3 regions of the Paenibacillus vortex V453 genome follow, and region 1 is predicted to be linked to each of the others. Evidence: riboswitches for the same ligand, from Rfam matches in the RefSeq annotation. Region 1 holds a riboswitch; each other region holds the start of a gene.

The links. A riboswitch is a leader RNA that binds a small molecule or an ion and turns the genes downstream of it on or off. The one in region 1 is predicted to bind thiamine pyrophosphate.
Region 2: linked by a shared signal. The riboswitch ahead of PVOR_RS04780 (ABC transporter substrate-binding protein) and the one ahead of PVOR_RS20860 (YkoF family thiamine/hydroxymethylpyrimidine-binding protein) in region 1 are both predicted to bind thiamine pyrophosphate.
Region 3: linked by a shared signal. The riboswitch ahead of PVOR_RS26055 (ECF transporter S component) and the one ahead of PVOR_RS20860 (YkoF family thiamine/hydroxymethylpyrimidine-binding protein) in region 1 are both predicted to bind thiamine pyrophosphate.

What each region holds. Positions count from the first base shown of each region.
Region 1 is NZ_ADHJ01000037.1:642,794-652,833, reverse strand. It holds partial or broken gene PVOR_RS20875 (methyl-accepting chemotaxis protein) at 1-498, opposite strand, end outside; gene PVOR_RS20870 (class I SAM-dependent methyltransferase) at 691-1,413, opposite strand; gene PVOR_RS20865 (nucleotidyltransferase domain-containing protein) at 1,557-2,255, shown strand; gene PVOR_RS29810 (YjcZ family sporulation protein) at 2,371-2,466, shown strand; gene PVOR_RS20860 (YkoF family thiamine/hydroxymethylpyrimidine-binding protein) at 2,538-3,140, opposite strand; TPP riboswitch at 3,229-3,331, opposite strand; gene PVOR_RS20855 (RNA polymerase sigma factor) at 3,515-4,057, shown strand; gene PVOR_RS20850 (hypothetical protein) at 4,050-4,403, shown strand; gene PVOR_RS20845 (carboxypeptidase-like regulatory domain-containing protein) at 4,381-6,483, shown strand; gene PVOR_RS20840 (nitroreductase family protein) at 6,730-7,332, opposite strand; gene PVOR_RS20835 (ABC transporter permease) at 7,826-8,779, shown strand; gene PVOR_RS20830 (iron chelate uptake ABC transporter family permease subunit) at 8,769-9,716, shown strand; gene PVOR_RS20825 (iron ABC transporter ATP-binding protein) at 9,713-10,040, shown strand, end outside.
Region 2 is NZ_ADHJ01000009.1:179,264-189,303, forward strand. It holds gene PVOR_RS04765 (ABC transporter ATP-binding protein) at 1-335, opposite strand, end outside; gene PVOR_RS04770 (ABC transporter permease) at 394-1,149, opposite strand; gene PVOR_RS04775 (thiamine-binding protein) at 1,146-1,439, opposite strand; gene PVOR_RS04780 (ABC transporter substrate-binding protein) at 1,527-2,558, opposite strand; TPP riboswitch at 2,672-2,783, opposite strand; gene PVOR_RS04785 (VOC family protein) at 2,957-3,346, opposite strand; gene PVOR_RS04790 (GGDEF domain-containing protein) at 3,667-5,196, shown strand; gene PVOR_RS32960 (hypothetical protein) at 5,406-5,846, shown strand; gene PVOR_RS32965 (EAL domain-containing protein) at 5,803-6,453, shown strand; gene PVOR_RS04800 (glycoside hydrolase family 65 protein) at 6,703-9,006, opposite strand; gene pgmB (beta-phosphoglucomutase) at 9,099-9,749, opposite strand; gene PVOR_RS04810 (LacI family DNA-binding transcriptional regulator) at 9,876-10,040, opposite strand, start outside.
Region 3 is NZ_ADHJ01000049.1:103,041-113,080, forward strand. It holds gene PVOR_RS26045 (energy-coupling factor transporter transmembrane component T family protein) at 1-40, opposite strand, end outside; gene PVOR_RS26050 (ATP-binding cassette domain-containing protein) at 37-1,338, opposite strand; gene PVOR_RS32910 (ATP-binding cassette domain-containing protein) at 1,307-1,714, opposite strand; gene PVOR_RS26055 (ECF transporter S component) at 1,707-2,336, opposite strand; TPP riboswitch at 2,428-2,540, opposite strand; gene asd (archaetidylserine decarboxylase) at 2,706-3,509, shown strand; gene PVOR_RS26065 (SDR family oxidoreductase) at 3,570-4,421, opposite strand; gene PVOR_RS26070 (helix-turn-helix domain-containing protein) at 4,973-5,758, opposite strand; gene pdxR (MocR-like pyridoxine biosynthesis transcription factor PdxR) at 5,820-7,283, opposite strand; gene PVOR_RS26080 (pyridoxamine 5'-phosphate oxidase family protein) at 7,404-8,018, shown strand; gene PVOR_RS26085 (aminotransferase class I/II-fold pyridoxal phosphate-dependent enzyme) at 8,144-9,442, shown strand; gene PVOR_RS29930 (sporulation protein YjcZ) at 9,731-9,847, shown strand; gene PVOR_RS26090 (ABC transporter permease) at 9,998-10,040, opposite strand, start outside.

The sequences.
Region 1 (10,040 bases):
GATGGAATGCGTCATCTCCGATACGTCCTCCGAGATTTCGTTCGCACCGACGGCCAGCTCGTTGGAGGAGAGGGATACTTGATTCATCACTTGAATAAGCTCCTGATTTTTATTCGAAATGCTTCGGCTTGATGTCATTACCTTGCGGGTAATGTCCGAGGTTTCCTGTAAAATTTTGCGAAGCTTGTCCACCATGCTGTTGAAGGTTCGGCTTAGATCGTTCATGCCTCCAACCTCTTCTACCTGGAAGGTAAAGTCGCCTTTGGCGATTTTGGCAGAAACGCTGGAAATTTCGGCGAATGAATTCGTAAGCGTTTTCTCAATAACGCGAGAAAGAGGAAGGGTAAGTCCAATTAAAGCCAAGACAAGTACCACGCCAATGATTGCTTTGCCCATTAGAATAAACGCAAGCAGCATTGGAACCGCAAATAAAGCGGCAATAAGATAACAGGCTGCAGTAATTTTTTGTGAGATTGGGAGTCTGTTGAACCATGCCATAAGAATGAGTCCTCCTCGACAACATAGGATATATTTACCATGATTATAGCATCGCCGGGCTGAACTAGATATAACGAATTGACAAAAAGTGTTGAAATGGGTCGAAAGAACTGATGTTTTGGAAGGGGAGGGGAAGCGCAGCTAACTAGCCAACAGACAAATCCCCTCTCGTTGCATAGATACGCAGCAATATTATTTTACGGCACGGAATAAGGCGGAAGCGAGATAATCGGTGTTATCCAGGATCATCCGGTCATGCTTGAATAACGTTTCCCATAACGTTACATCAAACAGAAGTCCTTTATCGCGCTGCTCAAATGTATCCAGATGACGTGTTTGCTCTTCCTTCAATTGTTCGTTGAAGTGGTTATACTCCAGAATTTCCTCCTGCTTAAAACCGCAAGCCAGCAAGGATTGTGCCCATTCTTCCCGCAGCATCAGATTCGGAATCCCGAAGAATTCCAGCAGCTCCTTGAGCTTTGGCTCAGGCATTGGCTTATTCAGCAGCAATTCTCTGTCCAGCAGAACGCCTCCTTGATCCAGAACGCGATAATATTCAGGGAGTGATCTCGACGTATTCGTGAATACGGTGACTGATTCGGCCATAATCAGATCAAACTGGTTGTCTTCAAAAGGCAGCTCGCACACATCAGCCTGCAAAAATTGCACGTCCATTTTCATGGCTTCGGCTCTGGTGCGTGCTTTTTTAATCATATTCTCATTGAGATCTATGGCCGTGACTTGATAGCCCATCTCCGAAAGATGGCATGCTGTCCTGCCTGTTCCGCAGCCAACCTCCAGAATACGACTGTTTGGCTCAATCGGATAATTCTTCAGCATTCTTAAGGTAGCCTCGAATCCGCCCGGATGCGCACTGCCCATACCTAATCTGGATAGCATTTGAATGTAGTTCATTTCATCTTCCCTTCTTCCTTGTAGTCAACATGAGGGTAATCGTTTATTTACCATATGATTAAGGTACGTTTGGGGTTTTTGCTGAATTAAATATTTTGAGCCCTTTTTTTCGGGAGCTATGAGAACTACTGGGGGAAATAGCCATGAAGAAGGAACCGATGGAGGCAGCAGAGCGTGTTATCCACCGTCATTATCCCGACTGTTTGCTAGCTGTGCTTGGCGGCAGCGCAAGCAGAGGAGAACATAACGAGCAATCTGATTTGGACATCGTCATCCTTGAGCGGGACGGAGATGAGATGCGGAGAAAGACCCTGGAAGCGGATGGATGGATTGTGGAATTGTTTATATTGTCTTTGTCATCCTATCGTGAATACTTCGACGAGGGCGTGATGGCAGCCAATCCGACATTGCAGCGGATCACAGCGGAGGGTAAGGTGCTGCGCTCGTTGCCGGAAGGAGAAGCAGTCCGCGCAGAGGCCCAGCATGATTTGAATTACGGACCGATGCCATGGATGCAAACCGATATTGATGAATACCGTTACATGATTACGGAATATGTGCAGGATTTGAAGAATCCTAAGCGGGATGGCGAGAAATGGTTTACGGTGCAAAAGATCATGACGGTACTTTGCGAATTTGTACTTAGAGTGAATGGGGAATGGACAGGGGAAGGCAAGATGCTGTTTCGGCTGTTCCACCGATTCAGCACGGCATTGGGAGATCAATTGGAGGTTTCGCTTTCAGCGATGTATCGACAGGACGATCCCTCCCTCCTTCTGGCATTCACAGAGCAAGTGCTGAACCCGTTCGGGGGCATGCTTCTTGTGGGTTATGAGGAATAGATTTTGACGGGTGAGCAATAAGAGAGGTACATTAGCCGTGACGTTCGCCTTCCACGACCAATACAATAATCATGTGATTCGGTCACGTCATTCTTTAAATCCAGGAGGGATCTTCATGAGCGGAGTATATGGTGGTGGATGGGGTAATTCAGTAGGTATTATTTTGGTTCTCTTCATCCTGCTCGTAATTATCTCGAGTGCTTGGGTTTAATTCGTCAAGCTCTTGGAGCAAATCGCAAAAGCCCGGCATGCGCCGGGCTTTTGCCTGTTATATAGAAGTGATCACGGTCTTGGCTTGGCTGATGGACTGTGTGCAGACACGACTGCGGTCATGACAAGGTGACTGCTGTCCGATTGGATCGCATGCAAAAACGCATCTTCGAGGGATTCAAACACCTTGGAGATGGAGCCGTCCAACCGGCTGGCATAGTGAACGCTTCCGGCGAACGTTCCTTTTTCCTTAGCCCGATGCACCTCTTTATAGATAACATCCATGTAATGGTCTGTACCCAGTGGATAAAGGGCAAATTGGCTGGCTGTATCTATATCGGCATTCTTCCCAATCTCGCGATTCAAACGCTCCGAATCCTCTGACATATATACATCGGCTTCCGTATCACCAGGGCAGCCAATAGAATAAGTTCCGTTAAAGATGGTGTGCACACCGCTTGCTGCCGCATAAGCAAAAATCGCCCTCGTTACATCAAATACATGCTCCGCCCGTCCACGAATACAGGTGCTCACATCATCCGTCTGAATCCATACCTTCCCCGTGTTGACGGATTTCAGCGCGTCCATAATGACTTCCACAAATCGGTCAGTCATCGGAAACACCGAGAATCGGCATCCGACGATGCGACTGGTTCCACATGTTAGCTCACTCATTGTTGTTATCCTCCCCTATGATATAAATCCACGCAAAAAAACCGCACCCCGTGAAGAAAGTGCAGTTATGCCTACGTGAAAAAGTATAAACATAAATGCTACACTTCCCCACGCTAGTATGACCTAGATCGGGTGATAAGGGTTAACGGCAGCACGCCGTCTCTCAGCACATGGCACCCCTAGTACAGCCAACATGATATGCAGTTGGTTCCGGAACTATTGCCAGTTCAGGAAGACAAAGGTTTCTTGCTTGTGTTATTGTATCGTTTTGCCGGAAGATTTTCAATCATTCGATTTTTTTTTCGACATTGATCCAAATTGATGCAACCGATGAAAGACCAGACGCATCATAGTTATAGAGGGGGGGAGATGGCCTGGATGTCATACAGCGTTTAAAACAAAAAGAAGAGGCGGCTCTCCGGGAATTGATGGAACAGTATGGAGATTATCTGCTTCGCACGGCGGTATTGCTGCTGCGTGACCGTCAAGCGGCTGAAGAGGCCGTTCAAGATACCTTTATCCAGGCGTTCGAGAATATCGCTCAGCTTCGTGACGGCGACAAACTTCGTAGCTGGTTGACCCGAATTGCAGTGAATCGATGCCGGATGCGGCAGCGAAAATGGGATTGGCGTCATATTTTTCCCATGCCGAGGATGGACCAGCATGTAAACGAAAGTGTACCTGCCGTGGATGAAATGCTGGGCGTCCATTGGCGTGAGGCTGAAATGATCAAATCAGTGCAGCAGCTGCCCTATACATACCGAGAAGTGATGACGCTCTATTATTATAATGAGTTGGGTGTTCAAGAAATTGCAGCGCAATTGCAGCTGAATATAAACACGGTTAAGGCACGTTTAATGAGAGGGCGGCATAAACTCCGGCAGATTGTTGTCGAGAAGGGGGAGAGCGATGCGTAGCGAAGAACAGGAAATGGCCGAACAACTAAAGCAGGAGCTGGAGGAAATTCGATTCCTAGGCGCAGAGAAGGTGATTTCTCGCACATTTCCAAAATCCAGCCGCGAACGTTTGTCTTCCTTGTGGAATAAGGAAGTAGAAATTTCTGCTGCCGCAATTGGTTATTTTGGCGCAGCAGCGGCCGTTCTGCTGCTCGGAGGTTTGTTATGGAGGGAAGCAATTGTGAAACCTGCTGTTTCCGTGCCCTTGCAGGTGAGCAATGAACTGCTTGAAGCCGGGGGGAATTATTACTGGAAGGATCAGTACGAGAGGATGGTGGCCAGACTTGAAAATTCGGGTCAAGATTAAACACCTGGTGTTTGGGGTTTCGGGTTTAATCCTCTTTGTTATGATGGTATCTATGCTCACCCCTCGAATAGGGCTGCTGATTGCGGAGAAGCAGATTGAACAAGGCCAAGCTGAGGGGATAGCCAAAGTCATTGACCTTATTCATGAAGAAAGCAGCAGCAACCGGAAATGGGAGATGATCGAGAAGTATGTGATTGTGCCTAGAGCAACAGAGCTAGCTCATCGGTTTGATGTGTTTATTAGTCCGGGGTTCACCAGCACAGGAGGAAGCGCCGATCAGCAGATTCGTTTTACTGAGGATGAACGTTTGCCGCTGCTGAATCAATATGTGCTGGGAGCGCCAGCCGGAGAATATATGAAATATGCCGCAATAGACCTTGCGGAGCATTATTCGATGAATGGTGATGTGGAGGGAGCAGCGGATATATTGGAAACCGCTATCCAAAAGTTCGGGGATCTGAGCAGCGGATATTCTCCGGAGCCTGTTCTTTATTCCTATCAGCATGAATTGGTGCTGGAGCTTGCGAGCCTCTATGACAGGCTGGACCAGCCTGATCAGGCGGCGCTGCAATATGAGCGATTAGCGAAAGTCCTTTCTGGAGATTGGAAGGACATCCATAGTAAGGCCCTTTTATATCACTCGGAAATGCTCCTGCGTCGGGGGAGCCCCCAAGCCGCTATGGACGTGTTGAATCGGATATCAGAAGGGTCCGGCGGGAACTTTGCAAATTCGGATATCTCAAAACGGGCGAATCAGCTGAAAGGACGGCTGAAGAGGATTTTAGACGGAGAGACCTTGTCAACGGTAAGCGGAACCTTGCGAAATCGTGAGGGGGATCCGATTCCATTCGCAGGTGTATTTTTACGTAAAAACAACGATCTGAATCACAGTCTGCTGTTAAGCGAACCGTACCAAATGCTGACAGACGCGAACGGTCGCTATCATTTCGAGGGTGTAGAGCCCGGCAGGTATCAACTCGGCATTGGTTTGAATTATGAACAAATCAATGGCAGAACGTGGCCTGTAGAATCGGGGGATTGGGTGGAGGTCGCCCCGGAATCGACACGACGGATTGATGTCACGCTGCAGCCATTGATTCAATTGACAACTCCAGTAAACCATGATGAGATACGCGGCGACATGATCTATTTTGAATGGGAGGCTATACCCGAAGCCGCCTACTATAAACTGAGTGTTGGTATCGAATTTGGCAGCGGATCGATGATGACGGCGATGGATAACTATATTGAAGGGAATTCGCTGCGGGTTGCTGTTCAGGATCTGTATGATCTCAGAATCGGACTTTCCTACGAGGATCCGTATGATTGGACGACCGTTGCACCTGAGAGTGTGCTTGGTTACTCCAACCCAGAGGCTCCCTATTTCTGGTCGGTGGATGCTTACAAGGAAGACGGCACGAAGTTAACAAGCAGCAGCGGCTACCGGCTCAATGAGAGCACCATGGGTTATTTACCGTATTTCTTGTTAAAAGGTCGTGAATTGACGCCGGAGGACCAGCTGGTACTCGAACGTAAATATGATGAAGCGCTCGCGGCCTATAACGATAATGTGAGCTCGCATCCAGAAGATATTCACAGCTTAAGGATGAAACTCCGATTGCAACAGATCAAGGATCAGTTGTCCAAGGATGTAGATAACAGAAGTTCAGAGGAAACCTTATCCACCCTGCAGGAGATGATCGAACGGCATCCGGCACCAAGCTACCTGATGGATTTGACGAATTACTTCTATAATAATGAAGATTGGGACAGTTACAATCCGGCATTCGATCGGTACTCCTCTGTACGGAGCGAAAGCGAGGATCATTCCTATACCGATTCTCTCCACGCAACAGCGCTTATGAAGCAGGGCAGGCTGGAGGAGGCGGAGAGATGGTTTGCGCGGGTGATCCGACAGGATAAATCCCACCGTTTTATCGGCAATTACCTCGCCGTTCATATGCTGCACAGCGGTTCGCTGGAAAGCACGCTGCAATTGGCCCGGAAATATCCGGAGCGCATGATGTCAAGCGATACGGATTGGGCTGTTCTGGTGGAGCGAATGCTCGATCGAATCTGAGGGAAACTCAGGCTATACCGAGATACTGAAAGAGAAATTGCAATGGGGCATGAGCGGAGAGCGGGATGCCATTCAGTTGTGGACGCCGGGAGAGGACTTCCAAGAGATCAAGCCATTCCTTCAGGCCTTATTACATGTTGATTAAGTAGAGTCGCAGTTTCACTGCTGGATAAAGTGTCTGTATGAAAAAAGGCCGCCTATCCAAGTTATCAAAAACTTGGGTGGACGGCCTTTTCCGCTAAGGACTTAGCTGTATACTTTCACGCGATCTTCAATCGGCGCAAATTCTTTTTCGCCTGGTTCAGCAACCGGTTTACCGAAAGGCATTTGAGCGATCAGTTTCCAGCTCTCTGGAATGTTCCATTCGGATTTCACCTTTTCGTCGATCAATGGGTTATAGTGCTGCAGTGATGCACCCAGGCCCTCTGCCTCCAGGGAAGTCCATACCACGAATTGCAGCATGCCGTTGGATTGGTTGGACCATACCGGGAAGTTGTCTGCATACAGCGCAAAGTTTTGCTGCAGGCCTGTAACGACGTCATTGTCCTCGAAGAACAGTACTGTACCGTATCCAGCGCGGAATGCGCCCATTTTTTCAGCCGTGGATTTGAATGCTTCTTCGTTACCGACAACTTCTTTCAAGATGCCCTCGGTCAGGTTCCACAGCTTGTCATGCTGTTCGCCGAGCAGTACAACGACACGTGCGCTTTGGGAGTTGAAGGAAGACGGAGTGTACTTAACAGCTTCGTTCACAATTTCCTGGATACGCTCGTCCGAAATGACAGGGTCCTTGCTGATAGCATAGTGGGAGCGACGATTTTTGAGTGCAGTTGAAAAATCTTTAGACATAAGAAAAAACCTCCTGATGTAATGGTGTTGCATAAGCCTGATAAGAAGATGTCCTTTAATTCAGGTAAATATGCATTTTAGTGAAGCATTTTGCTCATAATCATTATTCCATATCAACTAACAATTTGTTAGAAATAGATATTTATGTTAGCATGTTAATATAATGAGTTGCAAATGTCAACAATTCAGAACGAAACTCAGAACTAAAAGTTTATCTTTAATACCCGCTTACTGAGAATTAAAACACTTATTTAAGGTCAGTCCTCTGATAGCTTTACACGATATGTCGAAACTTCATATCATGAACAAATCGTGAACAAATGATACGCAGATGAGAAAAATTAAATGATTTTGATTCTCAATTAGGGTTGTCGAGTGATAATGAGAGTGATATAATGCATATCAGAACGCAATTGATAATCAATCTCAGTGAGAAGCTGATGAGATTGCGGACTGTCGGATATTCAGAGACATACGCATAGAAGGAAGAGCCATGAAGATTAGATACTTATTTGCAGCCGTTGTGGTACTCTCCATAATCTCATTATTTATTGGAGTTAAGGACATTTCACCACTGGAACTGTTCTCCATGTCAGAACAACAACAACATATTATGCTTGTCAGCCGGATCCCGAGGCTTGTCAGTCTTATACTGGCAGGGGTCAGCATGAGTATCTGCGGATTGATCATGCAGCAGTTAAGTCGCAACAAATTCGTGTCACCGACAACAGCGGGTACGATGGATTCCGCGAGACTTGGAATTTTGGTTGCCATGCTGGTCTTCACAACAAGCGGTCCACTAATCAAGATGCTTGTGGCATTTGTATTCGCACTAGCGGGAACCTTCATCTTTATGAAGATCCTGGACCGGATCAAGTTCAAGGACGCCATCTTTATTCCCCTCGTTGGACTGATGTTCGGTAATATTGTTAGTTCGATAGCAACCTTCTTTGCTTACAAATATGATCTTATTCAGAATATGTCCGCATGGCTCCAGGGTGATTTCTCCATGATCATCAAGGGACAATATGAAATGCTATATATTAGTATCCCGCTTGTCATTCTGGCCTACCTGTTCGCTAACAAGTTTACGGTAGCCGGGATGGGAGAGGAGTTTGCAACGAACCTTGGTCTCAAGTACCGGAGAGTTGTGAACCTGGGATTGGTCATTGTAGCGCTGGTCACCGCATCCGTCGTTCTAACCGTCGGCGTGATTCCTTTTCTCGGTCTGATCATACCTAATATCGTTAGCCTGTATCTGGGAGACCACTTGAAAAAAAGCCTTTCGCATACCGCGCTGCTGGGGGCCGGATTCGTATTGTTCTGTGACATCCTTGGCAGGATCATCATTTATCCCTATGAGATTCCAATCAGCCTGACCGTGGGCGTCCTTGGAAGCGGTATATTCATTTTCTTACTGATGAGGAGAAAGGCTTATGACTTATAAAGCCAAAATCGGCCTGTTGGCCGCGGCGGCAATCATCCTGGTGGCAGTCTTTCTGTTCATTGATCTTGGCAGCAATTGGGACTACGCGCTTCCGAGAAGGATCAAAAAGGTGCTTGCTATTATTCTGACCGGCGGAGCCATTGCTCTGTCTACCACGGTGTTTCAAACGGTCACGAATAACCGGATACTAACGCCGAGTGTTATGGGATTGGATTCCTTATATATTCTTATCCAGACAACGGTAATCTTCGTCTTTGGATCGTTTACGCTGTACAAACTGGGCAGCAATGTGAACTTCCTGATTAATGTCGGAGCCATGATATTGTTTGCTGGAGTTTTATACAAAATACTGTTCAAAAGGGAAGGGAATAATATTTACTTCCTGCTGCTCATCGGTATGATATTCGGTACGCTGTTCTCCAGCATGTCCTCCTTCATGGAGGTGCTGATTGATCCGAATGAGTTCCAGTATGTGGCGGACAAAATGTTTGCCAGCTTCAACAACGTAAAGACGGAGCTGCTCATTCTTGCCATGATTGTGGTTGCTTTGTCACTTCTCTATTTTGCTCGATTCGCCAAGTATCTAAACGTGCTTTCACTTGGACGTGAGCAGGCGATCAACCTCGGTGTGAATTATGATTACGTGGTGAAGCGGCTCCTGATTATTGTCGCTGTTCTGATCTCTGTAGCAACTGCGCTGGTCGGGCCGATTACATTCCTGGGACTTCTTGTTGTCAATGTTGCCTATGAGGTTATGAAGACATATCGGCATTCATACTTAATCACAGCTTCTATACTTATTAGCATCATCGCGTTAGTGGGCGGTCAACTGGTTGTCGAACGGGTGTTTACGTTCTCCACAACGCTCAGTGTTATCATCAACTTCATCGGCGGTGTCTACTTCATATACCTGCTACTAAAGGAGAGTAAAGCATGATCCAGGTTACGAAGGTATCGAAAGTCTATAGCGGCAAAAAAGTCGTTGATAACGTGTCGGTTACGATCCCGAAGGGGCAAATCACTTCCTTTATCGGCCCTAACGGTGCCGGTAAAAGTACTTTGCTGTCCATGATAAGCAGATTAACGGGCAAGGACAGCGGTCAAATTACGGTGGATGGCAAAGAGGTCAGCCAGTGGAAAAGCAGCGACCTTGCGAAGAAGGTTTCGATTCTGAAGCAATCTAACCATATCAGTCTTCGTTTGACCGTGCGGGAACTCGTATCTTTTGGCCGATTCCCTTACTCTCAAGGCAGGTTGAATG
Region 2 (10,040 bases), on a different contig from region 1:
CAAGGGAACAGGGCAGGCTGCTGAGGCATGTAGGCAATGAGCCCTTTTTTTCCCGTTACGTCACGACCATCCATGAAGACTGAGCCGGAATCAGGAGCCGTTAAGCCACCGATGATGTGGAAAAGTGTGCTTTTTCCGCTGCCTGACGGCCCGATAATCGAGACGAATTCACCGGGCTGTACCTGAAGCGCAAGGTCATCCAGCACATGAACCTCGCTGCGTCGGTCGCGGAAGGTTTTCCGAAGGTTTCGTACCTCCAGCGCAGGCGTTCGAGAGGCTTCCACGGAGGGGGGATTAAGCCCACCCTGGACCGGCGGAGCAACTTGTTGTGTCATATCGCGAAATACCTCCTTCATTAAGGATGATCGTGTATTGGCCCATGACTGCTGGGCATTAGCTTTTCCGGTTCCAACGGATCAGCCGTTTCTCCAGCAGGGTGATAAGCAGAACCATCAGCAGGCTGAGCAGGACGATGACCAGAATCGCAACGAATACCCGATCCGTGCGGTAGCCGGATTTTTGCAGCATCATGTAGTAACCGATTCCCCGGTCGGAGCCGATCCATTCTCCGATGACCGCACCCATGACGGAATAGGTGGCCGCGATCCGAATCCCGGAGAAGATGGAGGGAAGGGCATGAGGCAGCTCCAGCTTGGTAAAGATTTGCCATGATGTAGCCCCCGCCATCTGCATGTAATTCATCATGGTGCGATCGGTTCGGGCGAGCCCGTCCAGAGCCGCAACGGCCACCGGGAAGAAGCAGACCAGGGTAATCACAATAACCTTGGGCAGCATGCCGAAGCCGAACCAGATCATGAGGAGCGGCGCAAGGGCGATAGTCGGTACATTCTGGCTAAGAATCAGAAGCGGATAAAGAGCTGTTTTGAGAAAAGGCACCATATGCAGAGCCAGTGAAATCACAAGTCCGATTGCTGTTCCGATGATAAACCCGATCAAGGTTAGCTGCAGGGTGGCTAATGTATGCTGGAAAAGACCGGCAGCACCGGTAACTGCCTCGGATCCGATCGCCGTTGGCGCAGGCAGAATAAATTTTTCGATATCGAAGATCGATACCGCCGCCTGCCATACCAGCAAAAAGAAGAGGACCGCCACAACAGGCGGCCAGACGGAGCTCCACCAGCTTCTCATGGACGATATTTCTCAGTCAGCTTATCCATGCTGATGCCGCTCGGATGATGTGCAATTTTGACCTGGGATATGATGCTGGGACTTCCCGCATTCACCAGCGCCTCATGCATGCGCTCGACGATCTTTAGCAGCTCGGAGAGTTCTCCTTCCATGGTTGTCTCCAGTGCATGGACCTCGTACTTCACACCCGAATCCTCAATAACCTTGATCGCTTCATCCACATAAGGGATGCTGTCCCGTCCACCCGGCGTCCGGGGTATCACTTGAATGCTCAAGAGGGTGTTCGCCATATATAATCCATCCTTTCGTGCAGCGATATGATTATGAAAGAGAGACAGCCTGCTGTCAGGCCGACTCTCTTCTTAATAGAAAAGACCTTATGGTTGTTCCGGTAAAAAATCATTGGTGAACGCGCGGTCTGCATCAAGCTCTTTCTCCAGCAGTTTGCGCTCAAACATCCAGTCGGCATACCCCGACCATACTTCGGCTTTCTGTTCACCCCAACGAGGCGCGTCATCCTGATAGCGGGGACTCAGCCATTTCTGGCTGGCCAGAACCAGCTCGGCATCCAGATCAGGCACGGCCTTCGAGAGCAGCGCTGCTGCATCCTCAGGATGCTCAATAGCATGGTTGTATCCTTTGGAAGTAGCCCGCATGAAGGCTTTGACAAGCTCAGGGTCCTCTTGGATCAGCTTCTCGTTGGTCACGATGACCGGCGTATAATAATCGAGCTGGTCAGAGTAGTCCTTCACATAGATCATATCAAGCGGCTCATTGCGGAGCTCGGCTTCGATGCCCGTCCAGGCGTAGAATATCCAGGCGAAATCAATGTCGCGTTTGACGGCAGTAAAATAATCGGCATCGCCCATGTTGACCATATTGACTTTGCTGACATCGGCACCGTCGATCTCCATGATGGATTTCATGACAGCTTCCTCAACGGGGGAGCCCCAGCCGCCATAGGATTTACCTTCGAAATCTCCAGCCTTCACGATCCCTTTGTCCTTGGGAGCGGCAAAGCCGGATGTATTATGCTGAATGATCGCCGCAATGGAGACGAGCGGCAAGCCTTGCGTTCTGGCGAGGGTTACCCCTTCCTGATAGCTTATGCCGAACGGCACGTTACCGGATGCGACCAGCGTATCCGTTCCACCGGCTCCCGGCTGGACGATCTGGACGTTGAGCCCTTCCTCCTCATAATATCCGAGCTCCTTCGCTGCATACAGACCCGTGTGATTGGTATTGGCGGACCAATCGAGCATCAGCTGCACGTCACGGAGTTTCCCAGGACTCTTGGCGTCTTCTCCTTCAGCGCCTGTGTTCTTGTTCTGTCCGCCTGTACCGCATCCGGCCGCAACCATCAGCAGGACACAAGCGAGAAGCAGGGGGACCCATCTTCCCTTCTTCATCGTGTCTTCTCTCCTTATGAGTTCTATTTCTATTACCTCGCAACTCCACAAAAAAAGCGCCCCGATAATCTCAGGACGCATGACGGCGTAAGTGTATAGTACGGCAAATATGGCTGCCGCAAACATTGGCTTCCTACGCTGGCATTACCCAGATCAGGTGTAAGGGTCAGTATCAAAGCGGATACACTCTCAGCCGGCTAAATTCCAGCTCCCCCGATATTTATGAAGTTTCGATCAGTACATCCGTTATTATAGTCCTAACACCAAGACCTGTCTAGTTTTCGAAAAAGGTCATGAACAGGACAGGCCTTATGTAGGGAACCGCGTTTAGGCAGCCCAAGAGTTCAGCATATGAACATTTTAAGAGATGAAATGTTGGATACCGTGCTGCGTGCGGGTTAACGCTGGAAGAACTCGATCCATTCCCCTTCGGGACCATGCACGAAGAAATAACGATAGCCGTTCGGGAGAGTGACGATTTCCTCGTCCAGATGAGGAACTTCAAGTCCTTGGACGCGTGCATACTCTTCTTCAATATCATCCGTACTGACTGCAAAATGGTGCACCGTTCCTTCCGAAGGCAGCGAGTCGCTGTAACCCTGGATAAGTTCGACTTCCGTTTCGTCACTTCCATTAAATCCGAGGAACGCGAGTTGAATGACCCCATTGGTATGAGTCAGGCGATTCTTTAGTTCAAGGCCGACTACCGACGTGTAAAACGCTATCGTGGCTTCCAGGTTTCGGACTACAATACCAACATGATCCAATCGTTTCTGTGACACTGCCATACACCCTTTCCGGTTCGTATAAGATATGAAGAATAATATCATATGATTCCTATACGTCAAGTAGGTGATTGATATAGTAACTTTTCAGGTTTTCACGTGTTTAATTGAGTGTAGTCCTTGCATTTGAAGTACACCCGTCCAGTAGAAAAACTTCATTATATAGATCTTCTAGCGATGTGCCGGATAGATGATTTTTCTTTGATTTCCTCGTCTTTACTTTTGGATGGGTAAAAAGTATCATGAGGAATAGAGAGCTTAATTCAAAAGACCTAAATCATCCATCGTGTACAAGCTTACCTTTTTGCCAAGGGGGAGTGCTTATGAGTCCAACTCCAGCAGATCATCTGTGGATTCGACTCGCCATTATATATGCATTTATTCAGATAATGACTGTTCTGTGGATGCCTGATGCTTTATCGCTTCAGCGTGTGCTAGTCATTATTGCTCCTATGGCCGCCTCCGTGTATTTAATTCGGGTCAGCCGGCGTTATAAGGCACATCTTCGCAGGTTTTGGTTTATGGTAAGTATCGGACTGATGGCCGATGCAGCGGCCCGGATCGTCTCCTCCTTTTTTTTCGGGTTCGGGAAAGAGAGCGCTTTCCAGATATCCAGCTATTTCTGGGGATTGGAAGTGATCCTGTTCGCCAGCTGCCTCATCTATTTGTTCCGGCATGTTCAAGGCCCGCTTAGGGGGCTGCGGTTTATGCTGGATATCGTCATCGTTGGCGTAACGTTCATGACGGTGGGCTGGGAGTATTTAATCAAGCCCGAACTTCAGGACAGTACGTATTCGGGGGGGACGGGAAGCGTATGGGTGGATATGCTGTTTCCGCTGTGCGGAATGGTACTTATTTTCTTTACCGTGGTGTTGTATTTTAATACCAGGCAATTAGGGAAATGGGCGGTCATTTCATTAAGTCTTGGCGGAAGCGCTTATATTATGGGTGATGCTCTGCACTTTTATCTCGTCCATTTCGTGAATCTCGAAGTTCGTGCATATCTTGATCCTTTACATACGTTATCTGTGTTTTTCATTGCTTCTGCAGGTGCACAGCCCGCTCCCGATACCGGAAATCAAACGGTGAAAGAGAGGGAACCGCGTCCTGTAGGAACCTTGATTGTCAGATATTTGCTTCCATATGGCGTGCTGGGCGGAATGTTTGCCCTCATGGCGCAGCGGTTCGGTGGCTGGAACGGTCTGTTTACCGGTCTATCCCTGTGCGTCATTCTGATTCTGTTCCGCCAGATCCTGATCCAGTATGAGAATGACCGCTTGTTACATCGACTGCATGAAAGTCTGAGGCAGAGCGAATCGCTTGCTCACCGGGATGATCTGACGGGATTGTATAATCGTCGTTACTTCAACGCAAGACTGTCCAGCTCCTTGTTAGAGGCCGATCGGACAGGATCGCGGGTAGGGCTTCTCTACATGGACATGAATCGTTTCAAAAAGGTGAATGATCGTTATGGCCACCGTGCCGGAGATCTGTTGATCCGCAAGGTTGCATGCCGCCTTCAGTCGCTGGAATCCAAAGGGATTCTGGTGTCCCGTCTAGGGGGAGATGAATTCACCGTGATGATCCAGTCGGCCGGGGAGGATCAGGAGCTGATCTGGATGGCGGAGGAGATTTGGATGCTGCTCAGCGAGCCTTATGAACTGGAGGGATATGAAGTTAGAACGTCGCCGAGTATCGGTATTGCCGTGTATCCCGATCATGCCCGGAACGATCAGGAGCTCATTGGCCGTGCGGATGCAGCGATGTATGCCGCGAAGGAGCGGAATGCCCGCTGGCACTTCGATGTGGACCGGACGATGCAGCTGCAGCTTTTGGATCAGAAGATTGAATAAGGGATGGATAACCAGAAATATCGACAATGCGTTGTTAAAAGCAATATAAGTCGATTTTTGTAGATTAAAACCCTATCATTGCACGAATCTTGCGCATTTCTCATAAAACAGGTCATAACTTCGATATAAAATCCATAAAATGCAAAGAAATCATATTCAAAATGCCGATAAGAAGCATAGTGAGAGCTAGCTTGCCAAGGAGGACGAACATGATTTGCGACAATTGCAGCACCTTTGAACCGATTGAGGACCAGGGGACCGTTCATATGAAGCCTGCAAGCGGTGAGCTTATTGGCTTGCTTGCACTGAACGGCTACACGGTACAAGAGAACAATGAGGGTTGTGCTGTGAACTATAAGGAACTTGCGGAACTAATCTCCATGATAAAGTGTCTGCAACCCCTTCCGCTGAAGATTCGTCAAGAGCTGTCCTTCTGTGTTACCGGTGGAGAAGCTCCACAGATCCGGCATACGTGGACCCCTATGCAGAAGTTCGAGCTGCAGATGGAGCATTACGATATGGTCAATGTCATTTTACATAAGCAGTTTACGAGCTATATGCAGCCCATTGTAGATCACTTTGAGCAGATCGTTGCATATGTAGTTTTTGCTTCGTCCGATAGAGGGGGGAGTCGCGTTCCAACCGTATGAGCTGTTTGAGACTGCCCGAAAAACCGGACTGCATTCTTTTCTGGACCGAGCGGCACGAACCTGTGCAATTGAAACCAGCGCAGAGTGGCTTCCTTTAGGTGTGAAACGTTTCGTAAACTTCCTGCCATCGTCGATATATGATCCTCAGATGTGTCTCAGTCATACTTTTAATACCATCGACAGGCTCCATTTGGATCCGAGGGATTTCGTGTTTGAGGTTGTGGAGACCGAGAAGATCGATGATGTGAAGCACCTCCAATCGATATTCGAGGTTTATCGCAGTCACGGGATCTCGGTAGCCATGGACGACGTAGGGGCGGGCTATTCCACGTTGGAGCAGATGATCAGGCTTAAGCCGGATTATGTGAAGATCGACCGGAGTCTTATCGACCATTGCGATCGAAATGCCGCCCAGCAGAAGCAGCTTGAAATGATCACGAACATGGCTCATGATTTCGGGGCTATGGTGCTGGCTGAAGGCATTGAGAGACGGGAGGAGTTTCATTTTTGCCGAGATATCGGGATCGAGCTCTCGCAGGGGTATCTGTTCGGTAAACCATCCGAGCGCCCTCCGCGTGATCCGCATTCTCAACTGATCTATTCATAGCCTACATAATCGGTAAATACCTGCCAAAGTGAGAATGAAGCTCGCAGCTGATTGGTGAAGCCTTGGCTTGGACCCTGCAAATACAGATACCTGCCAAGGATGAGAATGGGCCCCTTCATAATGAGAAGGGATGTTTGAGGGGCCCATTCTCTATATACAAACAAGAGCCCTGGAATAATATCCAGGGCTCTTGTTTATGGGAGGGGAAGGGACATGATGTCCCCGTTGTCCCCGTTGTCCCCGTACCGCTTATCTTGCAGCTTTTACCTCTCCAAGTCCGCTAATACTGTATTCTTTGCCGTTCACGTTCAGGACAGCAGGTGTATCCGTCTCGTTCACGATGATGGTCTCGCTGCCTTTCACGTTGACCTTCAGTCGGGATCCACGGAACATGACCTTGAAGGAGAAGGAAGACCAGTGACCCGGAATGAACGGATTCAGGTGCAATACGCCGTCTTTTACACGCAGGCCGCCGAAGCCGTGCACAACGGACATCCAGGTTCCTGCCATGCTGGTTGTATGACAGCCGTCCTCGGTATCGTTGTTATAGTTGTCGAGGTCCAGGCGAGCTGTACGAAGGTACATCTCGTACGCTTTCTCCTGATATCCAAGCTCGCATGCGAGAATGGAGTGTACGCAAGGAGAGAGGGAGGACTCATGTACCGTGAACGGTTCATAGAAGTCGAAGTTGCGTTTTTTCGTTGCCAGATCGAACTGGTCGCCCAGGAAGAACAATCCTTGCAATACGTCAGCCTGTTTGATATATACCGAACGCAGAATGCGGTCCCAGGACCAGTTCTGATTCAGCGGCAGATGTACAGGGTCCAATTCCTTAACGGGAACAAGTTCCTTGTTGAGGAAACCATCCTGCTGCAGGAATACGCCGAGCTCCGCATCTTCCGGATAGTACATTTTGCTGATGATATCCTGCCACTTGTCCGTTTCTACCTCTTGCAGCTCGAGCTTCGCCGTAAGCTCTGCATAGCGGGAATCCTCGTTCTCTTTCAAATATTCCAGCACATCAAGGGTGTATTCCATCGTCCAGCTGGCAATCCGGTTGGTATACCAGTTATTGTTCACATTGTTCTCGTACTCGTTCGGTCCGGTTACACCCAGAATCATATACTGATCCTTCGCGGGGACGTAATTCACGCGCTCTTCCCAGAAACGGGAAATTTCCACGAGCACTTCCAGTCCGTATTGACCAAGATAAGAGAAATCGCCGGTATAGTTAACATAGTTATAGATGGCGTACGCAATGGCGCCGTTACGGTGAATTTCTTCGAACGTAATTTCCCATTCGTTATGGCATTCCTCACCGTTCATCGTCACCATAGGGTAGAGCGCACCTTTGGTGAAACCAAGCTTCCTGGCATTTTCCTTCGCTTTTTCCAGGTGTTTATAGCGGTAGATGAGCAGGTTGCGGGAGATGCTGGCATCCGCGGTGCTCAGGTAGAATGGCAAGCAGTAAGCCTCGGTGTCCCAATAGGTGCTGCCGCCGTATTTCTCCCCGGTAAAGCCCTTCGGTCCGATGTTCAGGCGGTCGTCCTCGCCGCTGTAAGTCTGGTTGAGCTGGAAAATGTTGAAGCGGATCGCCTGCTGGGCTGCCACATCGCCTTCGATAACGATATCGCTTTCCTTCCATTTGTCGCCCCAAGCTGCAGCTTGCTCCTTCAAGAGCAGCTCAAATCCGGTTTCGACGGCCGGCTCCAGCACCGCACGCGCTGCGTTCACCAGTTCGCCCAAGCCATGATTGCGGGAAGTGACGTTGGCGACATATTTATAGACGGTGATGACCTCACCTTCTGATACGGATACACTTGCACGGTTGGCGGCATATTTCTCTTGTTCTATCAGCTCTGCTTGCACATCAAGCTTTTCGCCGTTCTTCACGATGTTGTAGGACATCACGGACGTCACATGAAAATCGAGTTTCTTGGTTTTTACAGTTAAGGAAGCTGATCCTTGAGCCGCTTCCTTGAACACTTCCAGCCAGAACTTCTCGTCATAGTTGGAGTCTTTGTTCTTCACATCGCCATCAAGATAAGGCGTGATGGTCAGCTCACCAGCAAAATTAAGCGGGGTCACAGCATAACGGATGGCTCCGATCTCATGGCGCACAATGCTCACAAAGCGGATGGCTTCGACTTTAAGCTCCTTGCCGTCTTCCATGACAGCGGTAAAGCTGCGAGAGAGATAACCTTCCTTCATATTCAGCTCACGGACAAAGTTCTTCACTGTGCATTTCGCCAAATCAAGCGGCGCACCGTTGATTTCGATGCCAATGCCAATCCAGTTGGTGCTGTTCAGCACTTTGGCAAAATATTCAGGGTAACCGTTCTTCCACCAGCCTACACGGGTTTTGTCCGGATAGTAGACACCGGCCATGTAGCTGCCTTGCAGCGATGAACCGCTGTAGGCTTCCTCAAAGTTGGCACGCTGGCCCATAAATCCGTTACCGATACTGAATACACTTTCCGAGATTTCATGCGTATGAGGATCAAAGCCCTCTTCAATAATTGACCATTCATCTAGCTTTAAATATTGTTTCACAATCATCGGCTCCTTTATAAGTAGGGAAAATGGTTGCATATCTATATGGGATGATGCTGCTAGAGTTGCCCAAAGCGTATGAGCTCATGCTTCTACAATTCCAGCAGACGGTCCACCGTGAACTCTTCCAGGGAGGATAGAACGATGCTGGCGCGTCCCAAGGTTTCAGGGGATCCAATGCCGACACTGCGCATACCGGCGCGAGTGGCAGCTTCGATTCCGGCTTCTGCATCCTCGAATACGACACAGGTATCAGGCTGAACGCCAAGTTCATGGGCCCCCATGGTGAAAACCTCCGGATCCGGCTTCGCTTGGCTGGTCTTCGTTCCGTCGATAATGGCATCGAAATAAGGGGTGAGGCCGGTATTGTTCAAGATCAGCATGGCGTTCTTGCTGGCCGAGCCCAGAGCAACCTTAATACCGCGGGCTTTGAGAACCTGGATAAAGTCGAGGGCTCCGGGCAAAATCTCGGATTCATCCATTTTGGAAATATACTCGACGTACCAGGCGTTTTTCTTCTCCGCAAGTGCCAGCTTCGCGTCTTCATCAAGCGTCATTCCGCCGATTTCAAGCAGAATATCGAGGGAAGCCATCCGGCTGACTCCCTTCAAGCGTTCATTATCCTGCTCGGTGAAATCAAAACCAAGCTCCCCGGCAAGACGCTTCCATGCAATGTAGTGATACTTGGCGGTATCCACCAGAACGCCGTCAAGATCGAATAAACAAGCAGTTATGGATGACATGATAATCCTCCTTAAGAATATTAGTGCAAACGTTTGAACCAAGCAGCAAAAATAAAGGAAGCACCACGATGCTTCTTTATTTTGAAGTACTTTGCGTCGTTATCATTTCCATTCCACCAGGCGAGTCTAGGATTTGGGCAGCGAATACATCGAGGATTCGCGGATCATCAACCGGTGCGGAATGATGTAACGGTGCGGCAGTACCGTCTTGTCATCGTTGCGAACAGTCTGGATCAGTGCTTGGGAAGCAGTGTAACCCAGGTTGTAAATGCCGATGTCCACACTGCTCAG
Region 3 (10,040 bases), on a different contig from region 1:
GGTGCAGCCAGGTGATCCGTACAGGGTTCCATATATTCATGAATTCACCCCCGTGAGGTGAGCTGCGCTTGCGGAGGAGGGATCGTAGGATTCTCCGGCCCGGTTCAATCCATCATCCTCCTGCCGGGATTCCGCACCGGTACACAATCGGGGTGAAGCCATGCTCGAGGTCAGCTGACCTTCCCGAATTTCCCATATATGCGTGGCGACCCGCTGCGCAATCTCCATCTCATGGGTCACCATGAGAATGGCGGTTCCCGTGCGGCGCAGCCGCTCGCACATCTCCAGAATCGCAAACGTATTCCGCGCGTCCTGACCGAAGGTCGGCTCATCCAGGAGCAGAACTTCCGGCTGTCTGGCCATCGCAGTGGCAACGCTTAAGCGCCGCTTCTGACCGGTTGACAGCTGATAGGGATGCCTGTTCTCCATTCCGCTTAGTCCGAAGCGTTCGAGACAGCGATCGGCTTGGGCCTTCGCTTCCTCCGCAGGCATGTTATCCACCAGCAAGGAGTAAACAACCTCGTCGCCAATACGCTCCGTCAGAAACTGAAGCTCCGGATTCTGAAACACGAATCCGATTTGACGGAGCTGCTGCTCTCTCTTCTTCCGCACCTTTCTCGCCTTGCCTTGCACAACCTCTTCCCCGCAGAGCACGTAGGTCCCTTGCGCGCGCAGCAGTCCCATCAGACTGAGAAGAAACGAGCTTTTCCCCGCTCCGTTCGGCCCTACCACCGCAATAAATTCTGCCCGATAAACTTCTGCCGAAGGGAGAGAAATCACAGGTTTATCCCATCTCAGTCCCTTGAAATCCTCTAAACGGATCACAGGCTCCCCATCTAAAGGGTAAGGCAGGGCAGCCTCGTGCAGGAGATTCCCCAGATCTTCGCCATAGGCATCAACCGGAGCAAACAATTCCCGGCCGGCCCGGGTCTGAGCATAATCTTCCCACACGCCGGGATACCAGATTCCATAGGATTTAAGCTCGCACTCATACTTAGCAAATACTGCCGCCGGCGGTCCATCGCCCAGAATAACGCCATCCGGACTGAACAGAACGACACGATCCACGTATTTCGCCATCTCTTCGATCCGGTGCTCGACGATGATCAGTGTACGTCCTTCCGATACGGATTTCACCGCATCCCAGATCTGCTCCCGTCCTTCCGGGTCAAGCAGTGCGGACGGCTCGTCAAGGAACAGCACCTCCGGCTCCAGCAGCAGGGCGGAAGCCAGCGCCAGCCTCTGCTTCATCCCTTGCGACAGATGGCCGATCGGCAGATGAAGCTCCTCCAAATTCAGCCCCACCTCATGCAGCGCCGCTTGCATCCGTTCCTTCATCTCGTCTCGGGGAATACTCAGATTCTCCTAGTACAAAGGCCAGCTCCTCATCCACATACGGCATGCAAAACTGCGTATCCGGGTCTTGAAATACGTATCCCCAGGAGCGCGGGACAATCTGTGCCTCACACTTCATTGGCACTTCCGTAGCGCGGGGAATCATTCCGCTAAGCACCTGGAGCAGCGTGGATTTGCCGCATCCGCTCGGACCAAGCAGCAGCACCTTTTCCCCACGGGCTGCCGAGAACGAGAGATCTTTGAACATCAGCCTCTCTTCCCCGGGATACTTCAAGCGCAGTCCCTCCACCTGCACAGCCTGCTCCTGTTGAACCTCAGCGGACTGAGCCGGAAATAGGCTTACCGTGGCATTAGACATGGCGCGCATCATCCAGCGCTTCGTAATCCTTCTTCGACGCGGGACGCAGCAGTGACGTTACGCCTGTACGATCCAGCGCCTTGGCCAAGAGCAGCATTAACAGACCTGCAATAACTGCACCGCTGATTACCCGCATACCATATTTGGCCAGGAACATCCATGTCTGCAGATCGTCCGTATAGCTGTAATAGAAGTCCATTATCATCGAACCGATGGCCGCTCCGGCCCCGGCAATCACCAAGGTCCACGCTGAGGTACTCCGATAGCGGAGCGCCGCGAATACCAACTCCGCCCCCAGTCCTTGAATCAAGCCATATAACAATAGAGTCAATCCCCAGCCGCTGCCAAACAGCACCTCCACGTGGGCCGCAGCCACTTCCGCGATGATGGCCACGCCCGGCTTGCGAATTAACAAATAAGCCAGCGTAGCTGCCGCAAACCACATGCCGTAGAGCAGCTCATCCGCTTCAAAAAACAACGGTTTAAAAAGATTATAGACCGACCCCCAGAAGTGATAAATCACGCCAAACACAAGCGATACCAGCACCGTCACCAAAATATCGCTTAACCGCAGCCCTCTTCTGGGCTGAACCCCCAACTTCTCTTGCATTGATGTTCCCATAACAACCTGTACCCCTCTCCACCGCTATTTTTGTGTAAACACAACAAAAAACCGTCTGGAAAAACGCGCAGACGGAAAAATAGGCCCTATGTAGGCAGGGTCGGATATTCTCTACGCTGGCATTACCCAGTTCAGATTAACGGTCAACAGCGGATAATAGCTGCAATCTCAGCCTGATTCACTCAAGCCCCCGTATTCCCTATTCGGTTTTATGTTAATTTTAAAATACAGGTCCGCTCCAGAATTTGCAAGAACCTTTTTTCAAATATGGCTATTTATTGATTTCCATCTCATTCTATGTCAATATCAGAGTGATTGGCTTTTCCACCATCGTTATATTGCTTACACCTATGCACAAAGGAGAATGACATGGCTAAACAATTGCTGCGTCTGATGACTGAGCTCTCCTCCCGAAAATGGTTGTCCCGAATGATGGGGCATTGTTCCCACAGCCGGCTGAGCCGTCATCTAATACCTGCATTTATACGAATCTATCAAATTCCGGCTCATGAAGCGGAGAAAGAGATCCACGAATACCGCTCATTGAACGAGTTCTTTTCCCGCCGGTTAAAAATAGGCCTGCGTGCCATCGATGACACCGTCGATGCCATGGTAAGCCCTGTCGATGCCACTATTTCAGCAATGTGCGCCATTCATGCCGGCACCATTCTGAGTGTCAAGGGACAGGATTACACCCTGAGCGAGCTGCTCGCGAAATCCCCGAGAATGGAAAACTATATAAACGGTTATGCATTCGTATTGTATTTAAGCCCAACAGATTATCACCGCATCCATTCACCCGTAACCGGTGTTCAGGCGGAAAGCGAGCATCTGAAGGGGAAGGTTTACCCCGTGAATGACTTTGCGATGACCCATATCCGAACTGTGCTGAGCCGCAATGAGCGTCTCATTACCTACATTGCCCATGAATTCGGAGAAGTTGCCGTGGTGAAGGTGGGCGCAATGAACGTGAGCAGCATCCGTTACGCCGATGAGAGCGTTAAGAAATGGCAGATCGGCGATGAACTCGCGTATTTTGAATTCGGCTCTACCGTTGTGCTTTTGACGGAGAACGGCACGTTTAGCCCTCGCGGCGACCTGGAGCCCGGCTCCAAAGTAAAAATGGGAGAATTACTCGGTTTGCTGCACCCCTCCACGGCCAAAAAAGGGTAATTCCTGCCGCCCCAGCGCACATGACAAGTTAAGGCATTCGATCATTAGCAGCATGAATGATTAACGTCTGCCCAGCATCCGATAAATCATCTGCTGAAACCACCGGTCCGGCAGCAATCCCTTAATCCATGCGGTTATACGCGTGCCTTGGGGCAGCTTATATCGGAATCTCGGTTTGGACATGGAGGCAATCCTTGCCACGAGCTTCGCCACCTCCAGCGGATTTCCGCTTCCCCTGGCTGTCCGCTCGGAATAGTCCAGCACACCCTTCAGCATGTCGCTGTAGGGTGACCCTTCCTTCACCTCTAATTCACCAAAGCTCTTATTCCAGATCGGTGTGCCATAAGCACCTGGCTGAACCAGCACAACGTGCATGCCGAAGGGCATAAGCTCCAGCGACAGGCTCTCCCCGAATCCTTCAATCGCAAATTTGGAGGAAGCATACGGTCCATAACCCGGGAAGCCGACCACGCCGCTGATGCTGCTCATGAGAATAATCTTGGAATTCTCGGTCCGGCGCATCAGCGGCAGCATGTGCTGTGTCACAGATACCGTTCCGAAGAAATTCGTCTCCATCTGTCTTCTCCACCCACTCAGCGGCACTTCCTCCACCATTCCGCCTACCGCTTCACCAGCATTGTTCACCAGCACATCCAATCGACCAAACCGCTGCTCCAAATGCAGGGCAACCGCCCGTACCTGCTCTTCATCGCATATATCCAATCGAACCCGATGAATTCGCTCTGCAACACCCGCCTGCTCCGCGCGGGTCATCAGCTCTTGAGCCGCCTCCGGTCTGCGAAGCCCTGCAGCCACATCATATCCCGCTTGCGCCAGCTCCAGGCTGATAAGCAGCCCAAAGCCGCTGGAGGCCCCCGTCACCAATGCCACTTTTCCTGTCCCTGCAATCACCAACGGTTCACCACATATTCCGTACTTGCCACCAACAACGTCACTCCCATCACCTTTCTATTCCTTCAGAATACCTTACCAACAAACTTACTCCCTTTGGCCTCAGCCGAACAAACTTTATGTATATGCTTAATATATCAAATTTCCGTTGTATGAATAGGTCTGGCACCCGAAGGTACACATAAGAAAAAAATACCTATCGCGTACTCTATATATACGAGAAAAAGGGAGCCGGTTAGCTCCCTTTGCGGTTCATCCTGAGAAAAGCATATATGAAATCGGGATTCAACATCACCCGTATGAAGGCCAAGGCTCATTAAAACCACACATCCTGATGATCCTGATTCGCTGTCTTCATGCGGCGCAAGCGATTTCTGAATATACCGCAGCCACCGCGGCTGAAGAAACGACCGCGCACCCGTCTTCTTGGGCTCATTCCCCTCTCCCCCCTTCATAAAATTAAACTGTACGTCACATTTACCCTAAAGCGCTTACTATGAAACCCATAAGCCCCTTCCATCAAGCAGGTAAGTTATGGAAGGGTGGGGGAATCACCGAATTTCGGATGGGCTCTTGCCCGTATACTGTTTAAATTGACGGCTGAAGAAGAAAATGTCCCGATAGCCCAGCGCGTCGGCTACTTCCGTGACATTCATCCCTTGATGCAGCAGCAGATGCTGTGCCCGCTCGATCCGCATCTGAATGATGTAGGATTGCACCGGCGTACCGATCAGTTCCTTGAACTTGATCGAGAAGTAGCGGGGGGACAAACCCGCTCTCGCCGCCAAATCCTCTACCCGATGGGGAACCCCCGGATGCTGACGGACGTAATTCGCGATTTCATGGATCGCCTCTGACAGCTGATTGCTCGCTTTTTTGACAACGGGCTCATCCAGGTCCACACGCAGCAGATGAATCATCAGCTGCTTGAGAATCAGCTGACCCTCCTCCAATGCCCCGTAAGGCTTGTCCAGATACAATCGCACGTATCGTGCCAGCAAGTATTCAAAATCCATCGTTTCCGTCAGCTGGCGATACGGCGCAGGGATGTCTTGGACCGGATCGGTCACGTCAAAATGGATATATGTCAATACGAGCGGCTTCTGCGGATTATGCGTTGCACTCGTATGATCTCCAGGTCGGAACAGGAAGCAGCTTCCTTTTCCCACGGTAAAAGGCTCGTCATTCACCTCGACTGTGCCTTCCCCGCTCCATACATAGAACAAATCATAGTTCTGCATGGGTCTTTCGCGTTTCTGCCATTTCCAGCCCGGCTCACAGACGATTTTGGCAAGCGCAGGCATGATTATAAAAGAAGACGGCGATGCATTCAGCATCACGTCATTACCCCCTCATCTCATTTCTTGAAAATTATCTCTTTTCCATCATACCCGGTTTTTAAGTTTTTTGCATGTCCAGCCATGCCAAGGCTATTCGTCTAACCCCTTCCTCAATCATAGAAGCATCTAAATGCGAGAAGCCAAAGCAGGCGGCAGGCGGTCCAGGCGTGAGGTGATAGACCGCAGCATCCCGAAACATAACCCCTCGATTACGGGCTGCATCCCGCAGCGCCGCATACTCTTCCCCCGATCGCAGCCAGTTCGCGTACACGTGCAGACCTGCATCACCGGAGTGCAGGCAGAACAGATCGGAGGCATAAGCATCCATCGCTTGGTGAAGCGCCTCGTACCGCGCACCGTACAGCCTCGTCATCCTTCTTAGATGCCGTCCATAGCCACCTCTTACAATAAAACGCGCAAGCGCACGCTGCTCCAGTACGGCAGGCGAGATCGGCTCGTACAGAGCCTTGGCCTGCACGACCGCCTCTACCAGGCTTGGGGGCAGTACAGCATAACCGATGCGAAGCCCGGTAAACATCGTTTTGGAGAAGGAACCGACAAAGATGACACGTCCCTCGTCATCCAGCATTTTCAAGGGCTCGATTGGCTTGCCGCCCCAGCGGAATTCACTGTCATAATCATCCTCAATGATAAAGGCTTGACGGCTTCTCGCCCAATTGAGCAAAGCCCTTCTCCGCTCCAGCGGCAGCACAGCACCTGTCGGGTACTGACGACTGGGGCTTACGACCAGCAGCCCGGCATCCCAATCACGCGGAATCAGTCCGGCCTCGTCAACCGGGGAGGGCAGCGGGATTCCGCCGCTAAGGCTTACACCCCGGTGGATTCCCTGATATCCCGGATCTTCCATGACCACATGATCACCAGGATCCACAAGCAGTTGAAATAACAGAACAAGCCCCTGCATCGATCCGCTGAAGATGACAATATGCTCGGGATCGACCTGGATTCCTCTTGTAAAGCGCAAGTGCCCGGCAATCGCCTGACGCAATTCCGTATCTCCCTCGGGCGGCGCTCCGCTCTGGAGCTGCGTTCCTCCGCTTCCGCCCGCGTAGGACAGGGCACTCCTCCATTCCGAATACGGAAAATCTTGAATGGGCATCCTTGCATTCGCGAATGAGATCGTACCTAGGGGAGGCTCTTGAATCGACATGAGAGCAGAGGCATATTCCCCGCTCTTCTCCATTAATCGCTGACCCCAAGCCGAGAGAACGGGTGCGCGATCTGCCGCCGGCGGCTGGTCTATCATAGCAATCCCCTTAGCCACATAGGTTCCACTGCCCGGTCTGGATACAACATACCCTTCTGCCATGAGCATGTCATAACTTTGTGCGGCTGATCCTCTGGACACCCCGTACAGCTTCGCCAGCTCCCGGGTTGCAGGAAGACGGGTTCCTTCCGGCAGCTTGCCGCTGTGTATCGCAGTACGAATGGCGTGATATAAAGCCAAATATTTATATCGATATTGTTCCACATACGTTTCGAAAGGCAATCCCAGCTCCATGTTACCTACTCCTCTAACCTTCGTAAGATTGGACTATATAAATTACTCTAAATTGGCGCTTTTTCCTTGTCAATGTTCATCGTATGCTGTTATTCAAAATGATAGAGGGAGAGTTTAATCATGAGAAGAGACGAATTTGCGATGAAAGACCCACATGAGGTCGAGGATTTCCTGAATGGCATGAGTTTTGGTTTCCTTGGAACGACGGATGAGGCGGGAATCCCTCGCGTCACCCCCTTGAACTTCGCCTATGTCAACGGTGCATTTTATTTCCACGGCAGCCGAATGGGTGAGAAAATGGAGCATCTGCGCCGAACGCCAGCGGTCTGTTTTACCGTTGCCGACGAATATGCCCTCATCCCTTCTTATTTCTCCGATCCGGAGATGGCATGCCCGGCCACGGCTTTTTTCAAAAGTGTAACGGCTGTCGGAGAGGTGATCCTCGTCGATGATCTGGAGGAGAAAGCACTTGCGATGGAGGCTTTAATGAAAAAGCTGCAGCCTGAGGGCGGGTACCGCACCATCGATGCAAGCGACCGGGCTTATATTCCCAGACTAAAAGGGGTAGCCGTCATTAAACTTGCTCCGCAGCGAATGAGTGCCAAATTCAAGTTCGGTCAGAACCTGAAGCCGGAACAGCTGAACTCGGTCGTAGAGGAGCTTGAGTGCCGGGGAAAACACCGGGATGAGGAGACCGCGGAACTTATGTGCAAGTATCATCCTGTACCGCGTTAAAGCATTACATTTATCCGTGACGGTTCCAGGGGTAGGTGGTATAATGTTAGGCAATGAAAACGTAAAGGTAACACGTCATCTGCTCTCACGTTAACCAAAAGCAATCGGAAGGAAGGAATCAGTTCATGAACCCATTGGTTGGTCAATTGAATGAAAAAATGCAAGCTGGCAATCCGCATGTATACGACATGCTCTCCACACTCGGCAAAGAAATTTACTTCCCGAAGGAAGGCATCCTGAGCCAATCTGCGGAAGCAACGAGTCATGCGAAAAAATATAACGCGACGATCGGTATTGCCACCGAAGGTGGAATCCCGATGCATCTTGGCGTCATCCAAGACAAACTTTCGGCTTACCAGCCGAAGGATCTGTACCCGTATGCCCCGCCGGCAGGCAAGCCGGAGCTGCGCTCCGTATGGCGAAGCAAAATGATTCAGGAGAATCCCTCCCTGGAAGGCAAGAACTTCAGCAATCCGATTGTGACCAATGCCCTGACGCACGGACTTAGCATTGTAGCGGATCTGTTTGTGGATGAAGGGGATGCCGTTATTTATCCGGACAAGAATTGGGAGAACTACGAGCTCACATTTGGCATTCGCCGCCATGGCGTTCATGTAACCTATCCTCTCTTCACTGAAGATATGAAATTCAACGCCGAAGGACTTCGGCAGGCTCTGCTGAGCCAGAAGGATAAAGGCAAAGCTGTCGTTCTGCTCAACTTCCCGAACAACCCGACAGGGTATACGCCTGGCGCCCAAGAAGGGGCTGCCATTGTTTCCGCGATCCAGGAAGCTGCCGAAGCCGGCATTAACGTTGTTGTTGTTACGGATGACGCGTATTTCGGATTGTTCTTTGAGGATTCGTTGAAGGAATCACTCTTCGGCCGTCTGGCTGGCCTTCATCCTCGGGTGCTCCCCGTTAAAGTGGACGGTGCAACCAAGGAAGAATTTGTGTGGGGATTCCGCGTGGGCTTCATAACGTTCGCGGCTGACGATAAAGACGTGCTGGACGCACTGGAACAGAAGACCCTCGGCATTATTCGCGCGACGATTTCCAGCGCCTCGCATCCTTCGCAAACCTTTGTTCTGGAAGCGCTGAAGGCACCTGAATTCTACGAGCAGAAGGAAGAGAAATTTGTCATTATGAAGGGCCGCGCCAACAAAGTGAAATCCATTCTCGACAGCGGTAAGTATGGTGACGTATGGGAGTATTATCCGTTCAATTCCGGCTATTTCATGTGCCTCAAGCTGAACACGGTATCCGCGGAAGCGCTGCGCTCCCATCTGATCCATGAGTACGGCGTGGGAACGATCGCCCTCGGAGAGCATGATCTCCGAATTGCGTTCTCCTGTATCGATGAAGAGTACTTGGAGGATCTGTTTGATCTGGTTTACAGAGGGATTCAGGACCTGCAGCAGGCTTAAATTAAACGTTTGGAGATCACAAGGCCAATCCATCATACCTAATAAGACCGGGATTCCTCCCGGTCTTTATTTGTTCTTCAGCCATAAGAAGAATGCATCAACATACTATGACCAAGAAGACATCCCTCGGCTGAAGGAAATGTTTTTCATGGAATTATCGCATTTATTCAGCTTCGCAGAGAACTTATAATTTCTATATTCGTAAATAAGCGCTCGCCCATACACATAGCTCCTTTGCTACATACAATACCGTGTACTACAAATCAACGAACCGAAAGGGGAATGAACATGAGTGGAGTAGTAGAAGAAGCAAGATGTGGCGGATACGGCGGTGGATACGGAGTCGGAGCAATTCTGGTTCTCTTTATCCTGCTCGTTATCATCACTCGCTCTTTCTGGGTGTAATGACATCTAGATAACAGCGTACAGAAATCGCAAGTCTTCACGCGAGAAAGCACTGCGATTTCTGCAGCAATAACTTATACTATATCCTCACCCATAGAAGGCCGAGACGTCAACGTCTCGGCCTCTTCTATGTCTATTCGTCTCTATTCGTCATCTTCGTCCTCGCGGCGATTTTTTTCGTGCAGCTGCGCTT